DNA from 4 places in the Rhizobium sp. BK049 genome. Region 2 is predicted to be linked to each of the others. Evidence: predicted binding sites of a transcription regulator. Region 2 holds the regulator's gene; each other region holds the start of a gene.

Region 1 (4,229 bases), on a different contig from region 2:
GAGCGAGGACAACGCGAAGATCGCCGCCGCGGCCCGCCATGCCCGCATCGTCAAGTCTGGCAATATGAGCCTCGGCGTCAATCTGCTCAGCGTGCTGGCAGAGCAGGCCGCGCGGGCGCTCGATCCCGCAGATTGGGACATCGAAATCCTGGAAATGCACCACAAACACAAGGTGGATGCCCCTTCCGGCACCGCCCTTCTTCTCGGCGAAGCCGCTGCCAAGGGCCGCAACATCGACCTCGCTTCGAAATCGGTCAGGGTGCGCGACGGCCATACCGGCGCCCGCGAGGCGGGCACGATCGGTTTCGCGACGCTGCGCGGCGGCTCCGTCATCGGCGAACATTCCGTGCTTTTCGCCGGCGAAGGCGAAATCGTCACGCTGTCCCATAGTGCTGCCGACCGCTCGATCTTCGCGCGCGGCGCCATCAAGGCGGCACTCTGGGCCCGCGACAAGAAGCCGGGTCTCTATTCCATGCTCGACGTGCTCGGGCTTTCATCGCAATAAAGATACTACGGAGGCATATTCATGAGCGGTACCCTCGTCCTCGTTCGCCACGGCCAGAGCGACTGGAACCTGAAGAATCTCTTCACCGGCTGGAAGGACCCGGATCTGACCGAGCTCGGCATCCAGGAAGCCAAAGCCGGCGGCGCTGCGCTTGCCGAATACGGGATCAAATTCGACGTCGCCTATACCTCGGCGCTGGTGCGCGCGCAGCACACGCTGAAGCTCATCCTCGACAAGGTCGGCCAGCCTGATCTCGAGACCATCCGCGACCAGGCGCTGAACGAGCGCGACTACGGCGATCTCTCCGGCCTCAACAAGGACGATGCGCGCGCCAAATGGGGCGAGGAACAGGTGCATATCTGGCGCCGTTCCTACGACGTGCCGCCGCCCGGCGGTGAAAGCCTGCGCGATACCGGCGCCCGCGTCTGGCCCTACTACCTCACCGAGATCCTGCCGCGCGTGCTGCGCGGCGAAAAGGTGCTGGTCGCTGCCCACGGCAATTCGCTGCGTTCGCTGGTCATGGTGCTCGACAAGCTCACCAAAGAAGGCGTGCTCGCCCTCAACCTCGCGACCGGCGTTCCGATGGTTTACAAGCTGAACGCGGATTCCACCGTCGCCTCCAAGGAAGTGCTGGGCGATATGTCCGGCGCACACTGAATTCTGTAGGCGTGCCACCGAACGGGTCGGCACGCCTTATCTCAATTCCTGGCCTCAGTTCTCGATCGTGAACTGCACCCGGTCGGCGGCGAAACGGCTGATCGAATATTGTACTGGTACGCCGTCGAGATCGGTGTTCATTGCCTTGGCAATCAGCAGGATCGCGCCGGGAGTGAGTTCCAGATCTGCAAGGTCGGCTGTCGCAGCATGGGCGGCTGTTATCTCGGTCGTCGCCCGGACGTAGTCCCCGAGGCCGAGCTCGGCGAAAGCCTTGGTGATCGATTCGTGCTTGCGGTAGGACTCACCGATCCCGGCGAAACGTTCGGCGGGAAACCAGCTCGTCGCCTTTGAAACCGGCCGCCTGTCGGCATGGCGCAATGTTTCCAGCCGGATCACTTGCTCACTCTGTTTCAGGCCCAGCCAACGGGCAACGTCGGCGCTCGCCTCCTCCCGCGCCTCATCGAGCAGAAGGCCGCGCATCTCGCGCGCCTGATCGCCGATGCCGGCGGTGAAACGCGTGCGCCGGGTGATCGGGAAATTCAGCCGCTCCTTGCGCTCGATCAGCGTGCCGCGACCTTGCACAGCACGCACGATTCCCTCCTGCGCCAGCGCAGCCAGCGCACTGCGCACTGTATGCCTGTTAACGCCGAATTGCAGCGCCAGCACCGTTTCCGGCGGCACCATTCCGGTTTCGTCATAGGCTCCGTTGCCGATCGCCTCGCGAATCCGATCGGCGATCTGACGCCACAGCGCCACACCCGTCTGCCTCTGCACCTGCTTCAGTCCTGCCATTCCGCCTCTGCCTTGCCTCACGATGTCACACGCTTGTCACGACACCGATTTAAGGCTAGGTATAGCTTGTATGGTTGTCTATATCAATAGACATTTGAGGAAGCAGCGATGATATCAGCGGACAAGACAGACGCCGCGTCACAGACGGTCTTGGAGCGCAAACGCGTTGCCGATCTGCTGGCGCGTGCGGAACGGAGCGAACTCCAGGCGGCCTGGGACGCGTTGCCGCAAAAGCCCGTGGCTTATCCGGTGCGCGGACCGGAGACGGGACTGGTGATGGTGCGCGGCCGCATCGGCGGCGGCGGAGCTCCCTTTAATCTCGGCGAGGTGACGATGACACGCTCAACGGTGCGGCTCGAGTCCGGCTCCATCGGTCATGCGCAGGCGCTCGGCACCGACCGGGAGAAGGCCCGTCTTGCGGCGATCTTCGACGCGCTCTGGCAGGAGGAGGCGACCAGGGATTTCGTCGAACAGGCGCTGCTTTTGCCGATCGCGGAAAGGATCGCCACCACCGAACGTCGCAAGGCGGATGAGACGGCGGCAACCCGCGTCGACTTCTTCACCATGGTGCGGGGGGACAACTGATGGGTCTGACGACAGAAGTTTTTACCGGTGGCTTTACCGATCCGGTTTTCCATGCGCAGAGCGTCTTCAAGATGCTGATGGACGGCGTGGCCCGCCCCGGCACCATCCAGACAGTTGAGCCCGAGATCGACCCGCCGGCGCCGCTCGGTATTGCCGCCGGCACGATCGCGCTCACTCTTTGCGACCACGACACACCCGTCTGGCTTACCTCGGGACTGGCGAAATCCGCTGTGCCGGATTGGCTCGGCTTCCACACCGGCGCCCCGCTGACCGCCGAAAAGGCGGATGCGCGCTTTGCCTTCATCGAGGCGGGCACTGCGCTTTGCTCCTTCGGCCTGTTTGCGTCAGGCACGCAGGAATATCCCGACCGCTCGACGACTGTTGTCATCGAACTTCCCGAACTCGACGGCGGACGCAGGCTGGCGCTGATGGGTCCGGGGATCCAGAGCGTCGTGGAGATCGCGCCTGTCGGCCTACCGGAGACCTTCCTCAGGCTCTGGGCCGAGAACCACGCGCTTTTTCCGCGCGGCATCGACATCGTGCTGACATCGGGCAAGCGCTTCGTCTGCCTGCCGCGCACCACCAAGATCACAGCAACGGAGATCTGAGCTCATGTATGTTGCCGTCAAGGGTGGCGAGGCCGCCATTGCCAATGCCCACCGTCTGCTCGCCGACCGTCGCCGCGGTGACCGGTCGCTGCCGGCGATCGGCATCGACCAGATCGTCGAACAACTCGCCCTCGCCGTCGACCGCGTCATGGCCGAGGCCTCGCTTTTCGACCGGACTCTCGCAGCGCTGGCCGTCCGTCAATCGCGCGGCGACATGATCGAGGCGATCTTCCTGCTGCGCGCTTACCGCACGACGCTGCCGCGCTTCGGTTATTCCAGACCGCTCGACACGGCTGGCATGGCGATCGAACGCCGTATCTCGGCGACCTACAAGGACCTGCCGGGCGGCCAGCTCCTTGGGCCGACTTTCGATTATACCCATCGGCTGCTCGATCCCTCGCTGCTCGAGGACGAAGCGGTCGAGGCGCCGGCCCAGCGTCCGGCCGAGACCGGCCGCGTCATGCGCGTCTCCGAAATCCTCGGCGAGGAAGGCTTGATCGAGGCCGACGGCGACATGCCCGAGGACCACGAGATCGGCGACCTGACCCGCGAGCCGATGGAATTCCCCATGACCCGGGACCTGCGCCTGCAGGCGCTTGCCCGCGGCGACGAGGGCTTCCTGCTGGCGCTCGGTTATTCAACCCAGCGCGGCTACGGCCGCAACCATCCTTTCACCGGGGAGATCCGCATCGGCGAAGTCGAGGTGGAATTCGACGTGCCTGAGCTCGGTTTCGCGGTCTCGCTCGGCACGATCCAGATCACCGAGTGCCAGATGGTCAACCAGTTTAAGGGCTCGGCGAAGGCACCGCCGCAATTCACCCGCGGCTACGGCCTGGTCTTCGGCCAGAGCGAGCGCAAGGCGATGGCGATGTCGCTTGTTGATCGCGCGCTTCGCGCCGAAGAGCTCGGCGAGGACATCACCGCGCCGGCACAGGACGAGGAATTCGTCATTTCACACGCCGACAACGTTCAGGCAACGGGTTTCGTCGAGCACCTGAAGCTGCCGCATTACGTGGATTTCCAGGCCGAACTCGATCTCGTCCGCCGCATGCGTCACGAATTCGAAGCCGCCCGCAACAGCG
Region 2 (4,229 bases):
AATGGCGGCGCGGACGGCCTCGATGTCGCCGAACGGCACCTGATCGAAACCCGGAGCCTTGGGGCCGAAACCTTCGAGATATTTCTCCTGACCGCCGGCGGCAATCGTCGCGAGCGTGCGCCCATGGAAGGCGCCCTCGAAGGTGATGATATGGTACCGCTCGGGATGGCCCTTGGAAAACTGGTAGCGGCGCGCGGTCTTGATGGCGCATTCGAGCGCCTCGGCCCCCGAATTGGTGAAGAACACCTTATCGGCGAAGGTAGCGTCCGTCAGGCGCTTGGCGAGGCGCTCCTGGCCGGGGATCTCATAGATGTTGGAGAGGTGCCAGACCTTGTCGGCCTGCTCCTTCAGCGCCGCAACCACATGCGGGTTGCCATGGCCGACGGAGGTGACGGCGACACCGGCGCCGAAATCGAGATAACGCTCGCCGCTCTCGGTGATCAGCCATACGCCCTCGCCTCGCTCGAACCGCAGCGGGGCGCGAGAATAGGTGTCATAAAGCGGCGCGGCTTCAGCCATGGCGCGGGTCTCCCGTTCAATGTTGTCTTGCACGGACTCCGGCTAACAAAACCAGGTCCAAAAAATCAAAAATGCCGCCTTTCGGCGGCGAGCGGTACTATTTCCTTTTCGCGCTGCAATGTCAACAAAACTGGCGCCTTAGCCTATGCAGCAGGCTTGTGCAGCGGCACTTTCGGCCTTCAACAGGCATTATTGCAGAAATGCCACGCAGAGGCAGCAAGTTGGGGAAAACTTGAAATTCGATTCATCCGGATTCCCGCGACTCTTGTCACGGAGTCAGCCTCACACTAGGTTAAAGTTCAATTACTAGACTGCATGCGGCGGAACTAGTCACCAAAATTGATCAAGCGTTTCTTGTTTCGGAGGCTTCCGGGACAACGGTGAGGGATTCTGCCATCACCAACGCAAAAGGTGGAGACAGGGCATGAACTGGACAGACGAGCGGGTCGAGAAACTCAAGAAGCTTTGGGCCGAAGGACTGAGCGCCAGCCAGATTGCTGCGCAGCTTGGCGGCGTCAGCCGAAACGCCGTTATCGGCAAGGTGCACAGGCTCAGCCTTCCCGGCCGCGCCAAGGCCGGCGGCACGGCCACCGCGGCGCGCACGCCGAAGCGCCAGACATCCGCGCCCCGCGCGCCGAATTACGCCTCCCGGATCACCACCCGCACCGTGACCCGTCAACAGGGCGCAACGATGCTGAAGGAAGAGATCGAGGTCGATGCCGTCGAGGAAATGGAATATGTGCCGGCCGGCAATGTGGTCGTGCCGATTTCTCGCCGCCTCGGCCTGACGGAGCTCACCGAACGCACCTGCAAATGGCCGGTCGGCGACCCGCTCAAGGAAGATTTCCATTTCTGCGGCTGCGAGTCCCCCGACAATTCGCCCTATTGCAGCTATCATCAGAAGCTTGCCTATCAGCCGATCAACGAAAGGCGCCGGGCCGCGGCACGGGTCAGCTGAGAAGGCGACATCGCCGGACATAAAAAACGGGCCGAGCGGCCCGTTTTTTTATTCGAGCGGGGAAGTGACCTTTGCGTTTAGCAACCAAGCCAACCCCACACTCCGTCATCCCGGGGCTTGGAGGAGAAGTGGTGCCTGGACAGATAAGCCACGCCAGTGCGATGAAGCTGGTTCTGCAGCGGCGATGGCGCGACGGCTCTGCAGCGGCGATGGATCGGCGGCAAAAACGGGTGCTACAGGTTGCACCACCGGCGCGTTTGGCGAGAGCGCCAACCACGCGCTCCGTCATCCCAGGGCTTGACCCGGCTTGACCCTGGGATCCACAACCAAGCACTCGGCTTCCATAATTTCCCTGCTGTTGGATGCATCCCTGTTCCCGCAGCGCCGGCCGCATGGATCCCAGGGTCAAGCCAGGTCAAGCCCTGGGATGACGGAGGCGAGGTGATGCTGGGACAAGTCGGCTCTGCAGGCGCGATGGAAAGGTGGAGCCGAGACGCATAAGCCTCGCCGGCGCAATGACGCTGGCGACGAAGCGGCTGCGATCGACGACGGCAAGGGGGGCCTCACAAGCCGTACTGCCGTGCGTTTGGCGGGAACGCCCACCCCACACACTCCCTCAGCCTCAGGCTTCCATCGAATAACCCGCGCCGCGGACGGTGCGGATGACGTCCTGCATGTTGGAGAAGTTCAGCGCCTTGCGCAGGCGGCCGACATGGACGTCGACGGTTCGTTCGTCGACATAGATGTCGTGGCCCCAGACGCCGTCGAGCAGCTGCGAGCGGGAAAAGACCCGGCCCGGCGACGACATCAGGAATTCCAGCAGGCGGAATTCGGTCGGGCCGAGGCGGACTTCGCGGCTCTTGCGGTGGACGCGATGGGTTTCGCGGTCGAGCTCGATATCGCCGCATTTCAGCACCGAGGACAGCACCTCGGGGCGGGCACGGCGCAGCATCGCCTTGACGCGGGCGACGAGTTCGGGGGTCGAGAAGGGCTTGACGACATAATCGTCGGCGCCGGTGGACAGTCCGCGCACACGCTCGCTCTCCTCGCCGCGCGCCGTGAGCATGATGATCGGCAGTCGCTCGGTTTCCGGCCGCATGCGCAGGCGCCGGCAGAGTTCGATGCCGGAGACGCCGGGCAGCATCCAGTCGAGGATGAGCAGGTCGGGCGTGCGCTCCTGAAGCCTAATTTCGGCCTCGTCGCCGCGCAGGATGGTATCGACCTCGAAGCCTTCGGCTTCGAGATTATAGCGAAGGAGCACGCTGAGCGCTTCCTCGTCTTCAACAACTGCGACTCTCGGGATCATGCGTGTCCGTCTCCTCGCGCACAAGCCTTAAACTGGGGGTATAAGCAGGCGTCCTGCGCAAATTCAGAAATTGGCTGCGACCTCTTTGCGCGCCCCGAACGGGCGCGCACGCAATCTTGGAAGGATTATTCCGTCGCGGCGCCGACGGTGTTGGCGCTGTCATCCTTCGGGCGATCGCCTTCCGGCTGGGCGCCTGTTGCCATGTAGTAGATCGTCTCGGCGATGTTGGTGGCATGGTCGCCGATGCGCTCGATGTTCTTGGCGCAGAAGAGCAGATGCGTGCAGCTCGTGATGTTGCGCGGATCTTCCATCATGTAGGTCAAGAGCTCGCGGAACAGCGAGGTGTACATGGCGTCGATCTCGTTGTCGCGTTCGCGGATGGCGGTCGCCTTGTCGGCAGCGCGTGTCGTATAGACGTCGAGCACTTCCTTGAGCTGGACAAGCGCCAGCTCGGAGAGATGCTCGAGGCCGCGGGCGAGCTTGCGGGGCACGCCGGTGCTCTGCACGGCGATGACGCGCTTGGCGGTGTTCTTGCCGAGGTCGCCGACGCGTTCGAGATCGGCGGCGATGCGGATCGAACCCATGATTTCGCGCAGGTCCGCCGCCATCGGCTGACGGCGGGCGATGGTGACGATCGCCTTGTCGCCGATTTCGCGCTCGGTATGATCGAGGATCACGTCGTCGGAGATGACCTTCTGCGCCAGCGCGGTATCGCCGTTGACTAGCGCCCGGACGGATTCGGCGACCATCTGTTCGGCCAGGCCGCCCATTTCGGAAATCCGCCTGGAAAGGAACTTCAGATCATCATCATAGGCAGAATAAATATGTGTCGATGCCATGGGGCTTTGTCCTCGAATAAGGGGAAGGCTTCGGATGGCCGTGATCAGCCGAAGCGACCCATGATGTAGTCCTGGGTACGGGGATCGTCCGGATTGGTGAACATCTTGTCGGTGTCGTTCTCCTCGACAAGATTGCCGAGGTGGAACATGGCGGTGCGCTGCGAGACGCGCGCGGCCTGCTGCATGGAGTGGGTGACGATGACGATCGTGTAGTTTTCGCGGAGCTCGTGGATCAGTTCTTCGACCTTGGCGGTGGCGATCGGGTCAAGGGCCGAGCAGGGCTCGTCCATCAGGATGACTTCCGGGCTGACGGCAACGGCGCGGGCAATGCACAGGCGCTGCTGCTGACCGCCGGAGAGGCCCGTGCCGGATTCGTGCACGCGGTCCTTGACCTCGTTCCAGAGCCCGGCGCGCTGCAGGCTGCTCTCGACGATCTGGTCGAGATCGGCCTTCGACTTGGCGAGACCGTGGATGCGGGGGCCGTAGGAGACGTTTTCATAGATCGACTTCGGGAACGGGTTCGGCTTCTGGAAAACCATGCCGACGCGGGCGCGAAGTTCGACGACGTCGATATCCGGATCATAGATATCGTCGCTGTCGAGCGTGA
Region 3 (4,229 bases), on a different contig from region 2:
AGATACCACGACGACATCGAGGTCGATTTTCGGCTTGGCTGCAAGTCCAGGCACAGATGTGCTGCCGATGTGGTCGATGGACTGCACGAGATCACCGAGCAGGACGGAGACCTCGGCGCTGATTGCGGCAAAGAGCAGTGGCCAGGAAGTGTCGTAATCGACGACTTTGATGGCGCGCATCCTGCCTCCCTACTGTGGTCGCTGCACTTCGGCCAGCAATTCGTCCAGAATCGCGATCATCTTCTGTTCGGCCTCTTCCAGCGAACCGCTATTGTCGAGTTCCGTCACGTCATAGTCGCCGCGCACGGTCAGCGGGCCGCGGGCAAGCCTGGCCATGATGTCCTCGTGTGTCTCGCGGCCGCGCGCTTCCAGCCGGCTGGCGAGCACTTCGGGACGGGCCGTGACATTGATGACCTTCAGCCGCGGGAAAGCGGCCTGGAAGCGGTGAAGCGCCGAGCGCGAGCCGTTGGCCACGACGATATGGCCTCTCGACAGCGCCACCGAGACTTCGGCCGGAATGCCGTATTTCAGGCCATGCGCCTCCCACCACACGGCGAAGGAGCCTGACTGCTCCATGGCGGCAAAGCCTTGAAGGGAGACGGAAAGATGATCCTCGCCGCCGGCATCGCGGTGGCGGGTGATGACGCGGCGGGCGAAATGCACATTGTCGCGGCCGGAAAAACGCCGCGCAGCGAGGTTCATCAGCGTGTCCTTGCCGGCGCCGCTCGGCCCGACAACGACGACCATGATGCCGCGTTCGGCTCCAGCAGCCGCATGGGGTTCGTGTGGCGTCATGCGACACGGCGTCCCTGGCGCCAGACGGAGCGTGTTACCGGCACGCCGTGCGAGCGGTGGACACGGACGAGATCGGCGCGCAGCCCGGGCGCGATCCGGCCTCGATCATTGAGGCTGACAGTGCGGGCAGGCGTCGACGTCACCATCGCGATCGCTTTCGGAAGGGTGATGCTTTCCACCTCGTCGGCAAGGATGAAGGGTGCGTGCAGCAGGCTGAGCGGCACGTAGTCGGAGGACAGAACGTCGAGCACGCCCATTTCGGCGAGATCGCGGGCGGCGATGTTGCCGGAATGGGATTTGCCGCGCACGATGTTCGGCGCGCCCATCAGCACGCTCATGCCATGCTCGTGCGATGCCCGGGCGGCATCGAAGCTGGTCGGAAACTCGGCAAGGCGGACGCCATTGTCGATCGCCTCGTCGACATGGGAGAGTGTGGCGTCGTCATGGCTTGCGACCGTGATGCCGCGCTCGGCGCAGACCTTGGCGATGGCGTTTCGATGTGGCGTCGAATTGCGCGCCGATTCCGCCTGGCGCTTGGCGACGAAACGGGCAAAGGCCTCATCGCTCAGACCACGCTTCTTTTGGTAGTAGAAGATATATTGATCCATCGTCTGGAACTGCCGCTGGCCGGGCGCGTGATCCATCAGCGAGACGAGCCGCACATGCGGATCATTTTCGAAATCGGCGAAATGTTCAAGCACATTGTCGGCCGATACCTCGCAGCGCAGGTGGATGAGGTGTTCGGCGCGCAGCCTGCCTTCCTTCTCCGCCGATTGGATGGCGTCGGCCATCTCGCGCATCTCGCCATGCTCGAACCCGCCGTCCTCGTCCGCGCCCATGCGCAGGCAGTCGAAGACCGTCGTGATGCCCGATGTGACGATCTGGGCGTCATGCGCCTGGACGGCAGCCGTCTTGTGCCAGCGAATGCCCGGACGCGGCTGATAATGGCCTTCGAGGTGGTCGGTATGCAGTTCGACAAGGCCGGGAATGACGTAATCCCCCTCGAAATCTTCGCCGGTTACCGAATTGCCTTCAGAGATATCGGCGATCTTGCCGTCGCGGATGAGGATCGATCCTGAAAGGATGTCGTCCTCGAGAACGATGCGGGCGTTGGAAAAGACGGTTTCTTTGCTCATATTGTCAGGTCTTTCAGTTTTTGGCGCCGGCAAGGGGCAGCCAGGAACGAACTTTGAACGGGGCGCCGCGCGTCTCCTCGATGAAGACGGCGAGACCGGAGATCGAAAGCGGCCGGCCGGTGAAACCGGCAAAACGTTCCACCAGGATTGCTCTCATGACCTCGGCGCGCTCTGCAGGCACCTGCCCGCTCAGTGTCATGTGGAAACCGAAATCCTCCATGACGTAAGGATACCCCCAGCGCTGCAGATTGGCGCGCTGGCTGTCGCTGAGCCTTTCCGGATTGCGGCGCGCGATATCGGCCTCGGACAGCGTTGCGCGGAACGGCTCGAAGGACTTTACCACCTTCGCTGCGAAATCCTGAAGAGGCTGATGAAGAGAAGCCGGAACAAGGGCAAAAAATCGACCGAGCTGACCGAGGACGAGCTGGGGTATTTCGAAGGCCGGGGTCCGGGCGGTAAACTCCTCGGCAAAGGCCATGAGATCCCTTTCGGTGACTGAACCGGCAAGCGAAAACGGCGCCTTGATCGTCGCGTGAAAGCCGTAGCGTCGCGGGTCGGCGGTCAGCTCGAACTGCTCTGCCGCACTCAGCCTCTGATGTTCGGGTGCAGGATAGGTTTCGCCGGTGAACGCATCGCGGCCGAGCCAGAGCGAAGCCGCGCCGGTCAGGGGATCATCCTTCGGCGGCGAAAAATAGAGAGCGTAGCGCAAGGCTTTTGTCCTGGGGATCGTCGAAACGGGAGCGCAATGTGCAGTGATTTGGCGGCGAACCGCAAGCAGGCTCCCGGCTAAAAGATTTCCGTGACAGAATGATGATGACGGCCGCGCCGCCACCGGCCTTCATCGAGTGCTCAGTGCGAATTCGTGCCCATCAGCCGATGGCGCAGCGCGTTCGAAGCCGCGTCGAACAGGAAGACGACGATCAGGATCAGAATGACCATATAGGCGACGTTTTCCCAGTTGGCATTGGTGCGCATTGCCTCCCAGAGTTTGAGGCCGATACCGCCCGCGCCGACGGCGCCGATGATCGTGGCGCCGCGCACGTTCGATTCCCACTGATAGAGCGTCTGGCTGACGATGACGGGGATGATCTGCGGCATGATGCCGTAACGGTGGACGAGCACGGTCTGGGCGCCGGTCGATTTGATGCCTTCCCGCGGCTTGTTGTCGATGTTCTCGAGCCCCTCGGAATAAAGCTTGCCGAGCGTGCCGGTCTCGGTGAGGAAGATCGCGCCGCTGCCGGCAAGCGGCCCTGGGCCGAAGGCGCGTGTCAGGAAAAGCGCCCAGATCAGCATGTCGACAGAGCGCAGGAAATCGAAGAAGCGCTTGAGAATCTGGTTCAAGAGGCGGTTCGGAGTGATGTTGCGTGCCGCCAGGAAGGCGAGCGGGAAGGCGGCGAGGGAGCCGAGCAGCGTTCCGAGAAAGGCCATGACGATCGTCTGGAAAAGCTTGGTCCAGACGTCGCCGTGCTGCCATTCGCTGTTGTTCCAGATTTCATCGAAAGCGAGCGACAGGTTGGACTGGTCGGGCTTGATGCGCGGGCCGGAGACAATGAGGCCAAGGACGTCGCCGACCGGCTTGTCGAAGAATGACGATTGCGTGTCGAAGAGGAAATTCGCCCAGCCGAGGAAACGCTTGCGAACTTTCACGCGATCAACGGAAATGCTGACGTCGCCGGCAAAGCCGAGATCAGCGAGCACGTTGTCGTCATAGACCGTCATCCAGCTCGGCACCGGGCCGACCACCTCGGGCGCGCCGCTCGAAACGTTGACCGGGACGCTGACGCCGTGCGCGGTCACGATCGTTTGGCTCTTCGAAACGGTGACGCTGCGGCTGGTGCCGCTGACGGAAACGGTGATGCTGCCATCGGGATTGTTGACCACCCAGTCCGGATGCGGATTGTCGCCGAGCGGCGAGAAGCGGGGATAACGCACCTCGATCGAGCCGTCATCCTGGATGCGGAAGTCCGGCTGCACATCATAACTCACCCATTGGCTGAGATAGATGCCGACGCGCTCCCAGTGAGCTTCGGCAAGAAGCTTGGGCAGGTCAAAGAACCAGACGGCGTAGAGGCCGTAGACGAGGGTCGCAATGAGGATCATCAGCCCGCCGAAACGCTGGCGGAACGACCGGTGGAAATATTCCGGATAGCGCGCTTCAATCTCTTGCATGCGGTTTGCGTCGATCACCGTCATGGCGGCCTCAATGTTGCAGAAGGAAGGCGTGTTCGCCGACGAGACGGCGGCGCAGCCAGGCGGAGAACTGGTCGACGGCGATGATCGTCACGAACAACAGGAGTA
Region 4 (4,229 bases), on a different contig from region 2:
TGTAGAAAGCCGCTGGCCGGACCGGCGCGTCATCTCCTGGCGCTATATAGCGCCGGACGCCGAACGCATGCCGCGACCGCTGCGGGACGCAAAGGCGACCAGCCGGCTGACCGTCCGTTATGACGCCGTCGTGCGTCGCATCACCACCGACGAAAAAACCGGCCGCGCCACCGGTGCGGAATTCATCGATCGCAACACGGGCAAGGTTTCGACGGCTCGCGCCGCGACAATCGTGCTTGCGGCCTCGCCGATCGAGAGCGTGCGGCTGCTGCTGAACTCGGTATCGGCAAGACATCCTGACGGGCTCGGAAACAGCTCGGGCGCGCTCGGGCGCTATTTCATGGATCAGCTTCCATGCCTTGCCTTTGGCTCCTTTCCCAAGGCGAAGGGTTGGGCCGTTGACGATTCCGCTCCTGTCGATCCCTTCTACAATCCGTCGGGTGGCATCTTCATCCCGCGTTTCGACGAGGGTGACGCCGCCCGCGGCGATTTCGACTATCAGGGCAGCATCGGCAGGGCGCCGGTTTCAGAGGAGGCCGATGCGCGTCTCGCCTTCTTCGGCTTCGGCCGCATGCTGCCCTATGCCGACAATCGCATCACCCTCGATGGCAAGCGCAAGGACGCCTGGAATATTCCGGTGCCACACATTCGCTGCGTCATGCAGGAGGAGGAGCGGCGGCTGCTCCGCCGGCAGGAGGAGACGTTGATCGCCATGGTCAAAGAGGTCGGCGGCGATCTTGAATTCATCGGATCGCCCACCGGCCTCAAGGAGATGGGCAGAGGCGCCTTTCCCGACGCCGATGCCTTCAGCCGCTTCATGTTCCGCACATGGTTCCGCAAGACCATGTGCATGGGCGCAGCAATTCATGAAACCGGCGGTGCGCGCATGGGCGAAAGCCCGGAAGCTTCAGTGCTCAATCCCTACAATCAACTGTGGGATGCTCCGAACCTCATCGTCACCGACGCCAGCGCCTTTCCGGGCAGCGGCATCGCTGGCACGACGCTCACCGTCATGGCGCTGACGATCCGCGCTTGCCGCAACCTTGTCGACCATTACCGAACGGGGCTGCTCTAGGCACGCCTCCATCTCGTGTAGGCGGCGTCTAAAAAGTTCGCCGGCATGTGGAGTGGCGAAAGAGGCGAACAAGTGAACGAGCTGTGGGTTATCCAACCGTCACACTAACTTTGCAGTGACATGCTCCTGTCAACTGAGCAGGAAGGGAAAGCCCATGTCTAAAACACATCAGGACCAGCTCAGCCGGATAAAGGCCGAAATCGCCGACAGCTTCGATGAGGAGCTGGAAATGCAGCTGGAGGAAGACCGGCTGGACGATCTAGTCGTCGAAGGAATGACCGAACCGGCGGAGCAGACGCTCGATCGGAAGATCTATTTCCGCGAGCTGTTCCGGCTGCAGCATGAGCTGGTACGGCTGCAAGATTGGGTCCAGTACAAGCAATTGAAAGTGGTCGTGCTTTTCGAAGGCCGGGATTCGGCCGGCAAGGGTGGCGCGATCAAGCGCGTAACCCAAAGGCTCAACCCGCGCGTCTGCCGCACAGTGGCACTGCCTGCGCCGACCGAACGGGAGCGCCATCAATGGTATTTCCAGCGTTATGTCCCGCATCTTCCCACCGCCGGCGAGATCGTGCTCTTCGACCGCAGCTGGTACAATCGCGCCGGCGTCGAGCGCGTGATGGGCTTCTGCACTCCTGACGAACTCGAGGAGTTCTTCCGCTCCGTGCCCGAATTCGAACGGATGCTCGTCCGATCCGGCATCGTGCTGATCAAATACTGGTTCTCGATCACCGACGAGGAACAGGAATTCCGCTTCAAGATGCGCATCCACGATCCGCTGAAGCAGTGGAAGCTTTCGCCGATGGACATGGAAAGCCGCATCCACTGGGAGGAATATACCAAGGCCAAGGAAGAAATGCTGGCGCGCACACACACCAAGGAGGCGCCCTGGTGGGTGGTGCAGGCCGTCGACAAGAAGCGGGCGCGGCTGAACTGCATCGCCCATCTTCTTGATCAGATTCCCTACGAGGACGTGCCGAAGCCTGAGATCCAGCTGCCGGATCGTATCCGTCACGCCGACTACATCAGGGCGCCGGTTCCGGCTGATATGTATGTGCCTGAGCGCTATTGAAAGCATAGCCGCAACAAGTCGGCTGCCGAAGCGTTGAAACCGAGACCGCATGGTCACTGGACCGTGCGGTCAACGCGTGTTTCCCAACGGCTGCATCGTGAGGTATAAAGACTGAGCGTCCTTCGGCCGATAATACGGAGACGACGGGAGGTTGGTCATGACCGGCTTTTGGAGATTAATCGTTCAGGAGGTTGTGCTCTCGGCGATTCTGGCGGCCGGCAGTGTTATCGGCCTTCCCAAGCTTGCCGACCCGAACGCCAGTGCCAATTATCCTTTGGCAGTCGTGGTTTTTCTGGCGATGTCAGCGGCCTTGTTGACTTATGAGCTTCTGACACGGAAGCCATCCTGATGCTCTCATTTACCGGCCGGTTGGCGCAGCCAACAAGGTGCGGCCGACCGACAGATTGCGCCAGCACGTCCGGCAAGCTCGTTACGCCGCGCTAGAACACGGTCTAACGATTGCACCGCCGCTGCCGCCGTCAAGCCACGATGTCAGCCATATGGTTCAGCTCCTCGTCGGCATCATCCGGCAGCACCAATCCGGCAGCAGCGAGATTCTCCCTGAGATGGCCGAGCGACGACGTGCCGGGGATCAACAGGATATTGGCTGCGCGGCGCAACAGCCAGGCGAGCGCCACCTGCATCGGCGTGGCGCTCAGGCGTGCGCCGACACTGGAGAGTGTGGACGATTGCAGCGGCGTGAAGCCGCCGAGCGGGAAGAACGGCACATAGGCGGTGCCTTGACGGGCAAGCTCGTCGATGAGCCGGTCGTCGTTCCGATGCGCCAGATTGTACTGGTTTTGCACACAGACGATCTCGGTGATCCCGCGGCCTTCGGCGACCTGTTTCGATGTGGCGTTGCTTAAACCTATGTGACGGATCAGACCTTGCCGCTGGAGATCAGCCAGAACCGTCAGGGGTGCTTCTATCGAGCCTTCGGCCGGGCTATGCAGGTCAAATGTGATCCGGAGGTTGACGACATCAAGCACCTCGAGGCCGAGATTGCGAAGATTGTCGTGAACCGCCTGCGTCAGTTCATGGCGCGAGATGGCCGGAATCCAGGACCCGTCCGCGCCGCGCCGCGCGCCGACCTTGGTGACGATGACGAGATCGTCGCCATAGGGATGGAGCGCTTCACGGATGATCTGATTGGTCACGTGCGGGCCGTAGAAATCGCTGGTATCGATGTGGTTCACGCCGCATGCGACCGCCTCGCGCAGCACCGCCAGAGCGGCGCCGCGATCCTTGGGCGGGCCGAACACGCCGGGCCCTGCCAGCTGCATGGCGCCATAGCCAAGTCGCCTCACCTTGCGGTCGCCGATATTGAATGTGCCGGATTGATGGATGATGGACATGGTCGCGCTCCTGTCAACAGATGAGGATTAAACTTACTCCTTGGCGGTGCGTGTGATAATTGGGTACAATGCGCACGGGCCGTGCGGAGTGGCGAACAGTGAAAGCAGACCTGAGTGACCTCAACGCCTTCGTCGCAGTGGCGCGGGCGGGTGGTTTTCGCGAGGCAGCGCGTGCCAGTGGCAGCAGCGCCTCCTTCTTGAGCGAAGCGGTGCGTCGCCTGGAGGCTGATCTCGACGTCAGGCTCCTCAATCGGACGACGCGCAGCGTCGTTACGACCGAAGCGGGCAAGGGTCTGCTGGAGCGGCTCGGCCCTGCTTTGACGGAGGTGGAGGCCGCGCTCGACGTGGTCAACCGCTTTCGCGACAGGCCGGCTGGCTCGCTGCGGCTCAATGTGCCGGTCAGCGCTGCGCGGCTGGTACTGCCTGCCATCATCCCGCCATTCCTCGCCGCCTATCCCGACATTCGCCTGGAGATCGTCGCCGAGGAGAGCTTTGTCGACGTGCTCGCTGCCGGGTGTGACGCCGGCATCCGTTATGACGAGCGGCTGGAGCAGGATATGATCGCGATTCCGATTGGTCCGCGCCACCAGCGCTTTGCCACTGCGGCATCGCCTGCTTATCTCGACCGCCAAGGGCGGCCGCGACATCCGAGTGAACTCCTTGATCACGCCTGTTTGTTGGGCCGTTTTGCCAGTGGTGCGCTGACGACGCCATGGGAATATGAGCGGGA

What was found. Region 2 encodes PhoB, which activates phosphate uptake and scavenging genes when phosphate is short. Its sites were predicted from a motif close to TGTCATNNANCTGTCAT; they were not measured.
Region 1: the regulator PhoB is predicted to act here: its motif matches at 1,978-1,994, upstream of phnF (phosphonate metabolism transcriptional regulator PhnF).
Region 3: the regulator PhoB is predicted to act here: its motif matches at 2,731-2,747, upstream of FHT70_RS24690 (DUF1045 domain-containing protein).
Region 4: the regulator PhoB is predicted to act here: its motif matches at 1,162-1,178, upstream of ppk2 (polyphosphate kinase 2).

Annotation. Positions count from the first base shown of each region.
Region 1 is NZ_JACHYV010000028.1:15,981-20,209, forward strand. Features, by position in the region: gene dapB (4-hydroxy-tetrahydrodipicolinate reductase) at 1-505, shown strand, start outside; gene FHT70_RS24625 (2,3-bisphosphoglycerate-dependent phosphoglycerate mutase) at 527-1,162, shown strand; gene phnF (phosphonate metabolism transcriptional regulator PhnF) at 1,217-1,954, opposite strand; gene phnG (phosphonate C-P lyase system protein PhnG) at 2,063-2,539, shown strand; gene phnH (phosphonate C-P lyase system protein PhnH) at 2,539-3,147, shown strand; gene FHT70_RS24645 (carbon-phosphorus lyase complex subunit PhnI) at 3,152-4,229, shown strand, end outside.
Region 2 is NZ_JACHYV010000033.1:52,447-56,675, forward strand. Features, by position in the region: gene FHT70_RS26820 (aspartate aminotransferase family protein) at 1-519, opposite strand, end outside; gene FHT70_RS26825 (GcrA family cell cycle regulator) at 944-1,477, shown strand; gene phoB (phosphate regulon transcriptional regulator PhoB) at 2,100-2,783, opposite strand; gene phoU (phosphate signaling complex protein PhoU) at 2,909-3,622, opposite strand; gene pstB (phosphate ABC transporter ATP-binding protein PstB) at 3,667-4,229, opposite strand, start outside.
Region 3 is NZ_JACHYV010000028.1:26,115-30,343, reverse strand. Features, by position in the region: partial or broken gene FHT70_RS24705 (GrpB family protein) at 1-180, opposite strand, end outside; gene phnN (phosphonate metabolism protein/1,5-bisphosphokinase (PRPP-forming) PhnN) at 190-795, opposite strand; gene FHT70_RS24695 (alpha-D-ribose 1-methylphosphonate 5-triphosphate diphosphatase) at 792-1,931, opposite strand; gene FHT70_RS24690 (DUF1045 domain-containing protein) at 1,945-2,640, opposite strand; gene phnE (phosphonate ABC transporter, permease protein PhnE) at 2,781-4,124, opposite strand; gene phnE (phosphonate ABC transporter, permease protein PhnE) at 4,132-4,229, opposite strand, start outside.
Region 4 is NZ_JACHYV010000005.1:143,457-147,685, reverse strand. Features, by position in the region: gene FHT70_RS07415 (GMC family oxidoreductase) at 1-1,075, shown strand, start outside; gene ppk2 (polyphosphate kinase 2) at 1,230-2,144, shown strand; gene FHT70_RS07405 (hypothetical protein) at 2,302-2,493, shown strand; gene FHT70_RS07400 (aldo/keto reductase family oxidoreductase) at 2,624-3,499, opposite strand; gene FHT70_RS07395 (LysR family transcriptional regulator) at 3,598-4,229, shown strand, end outside.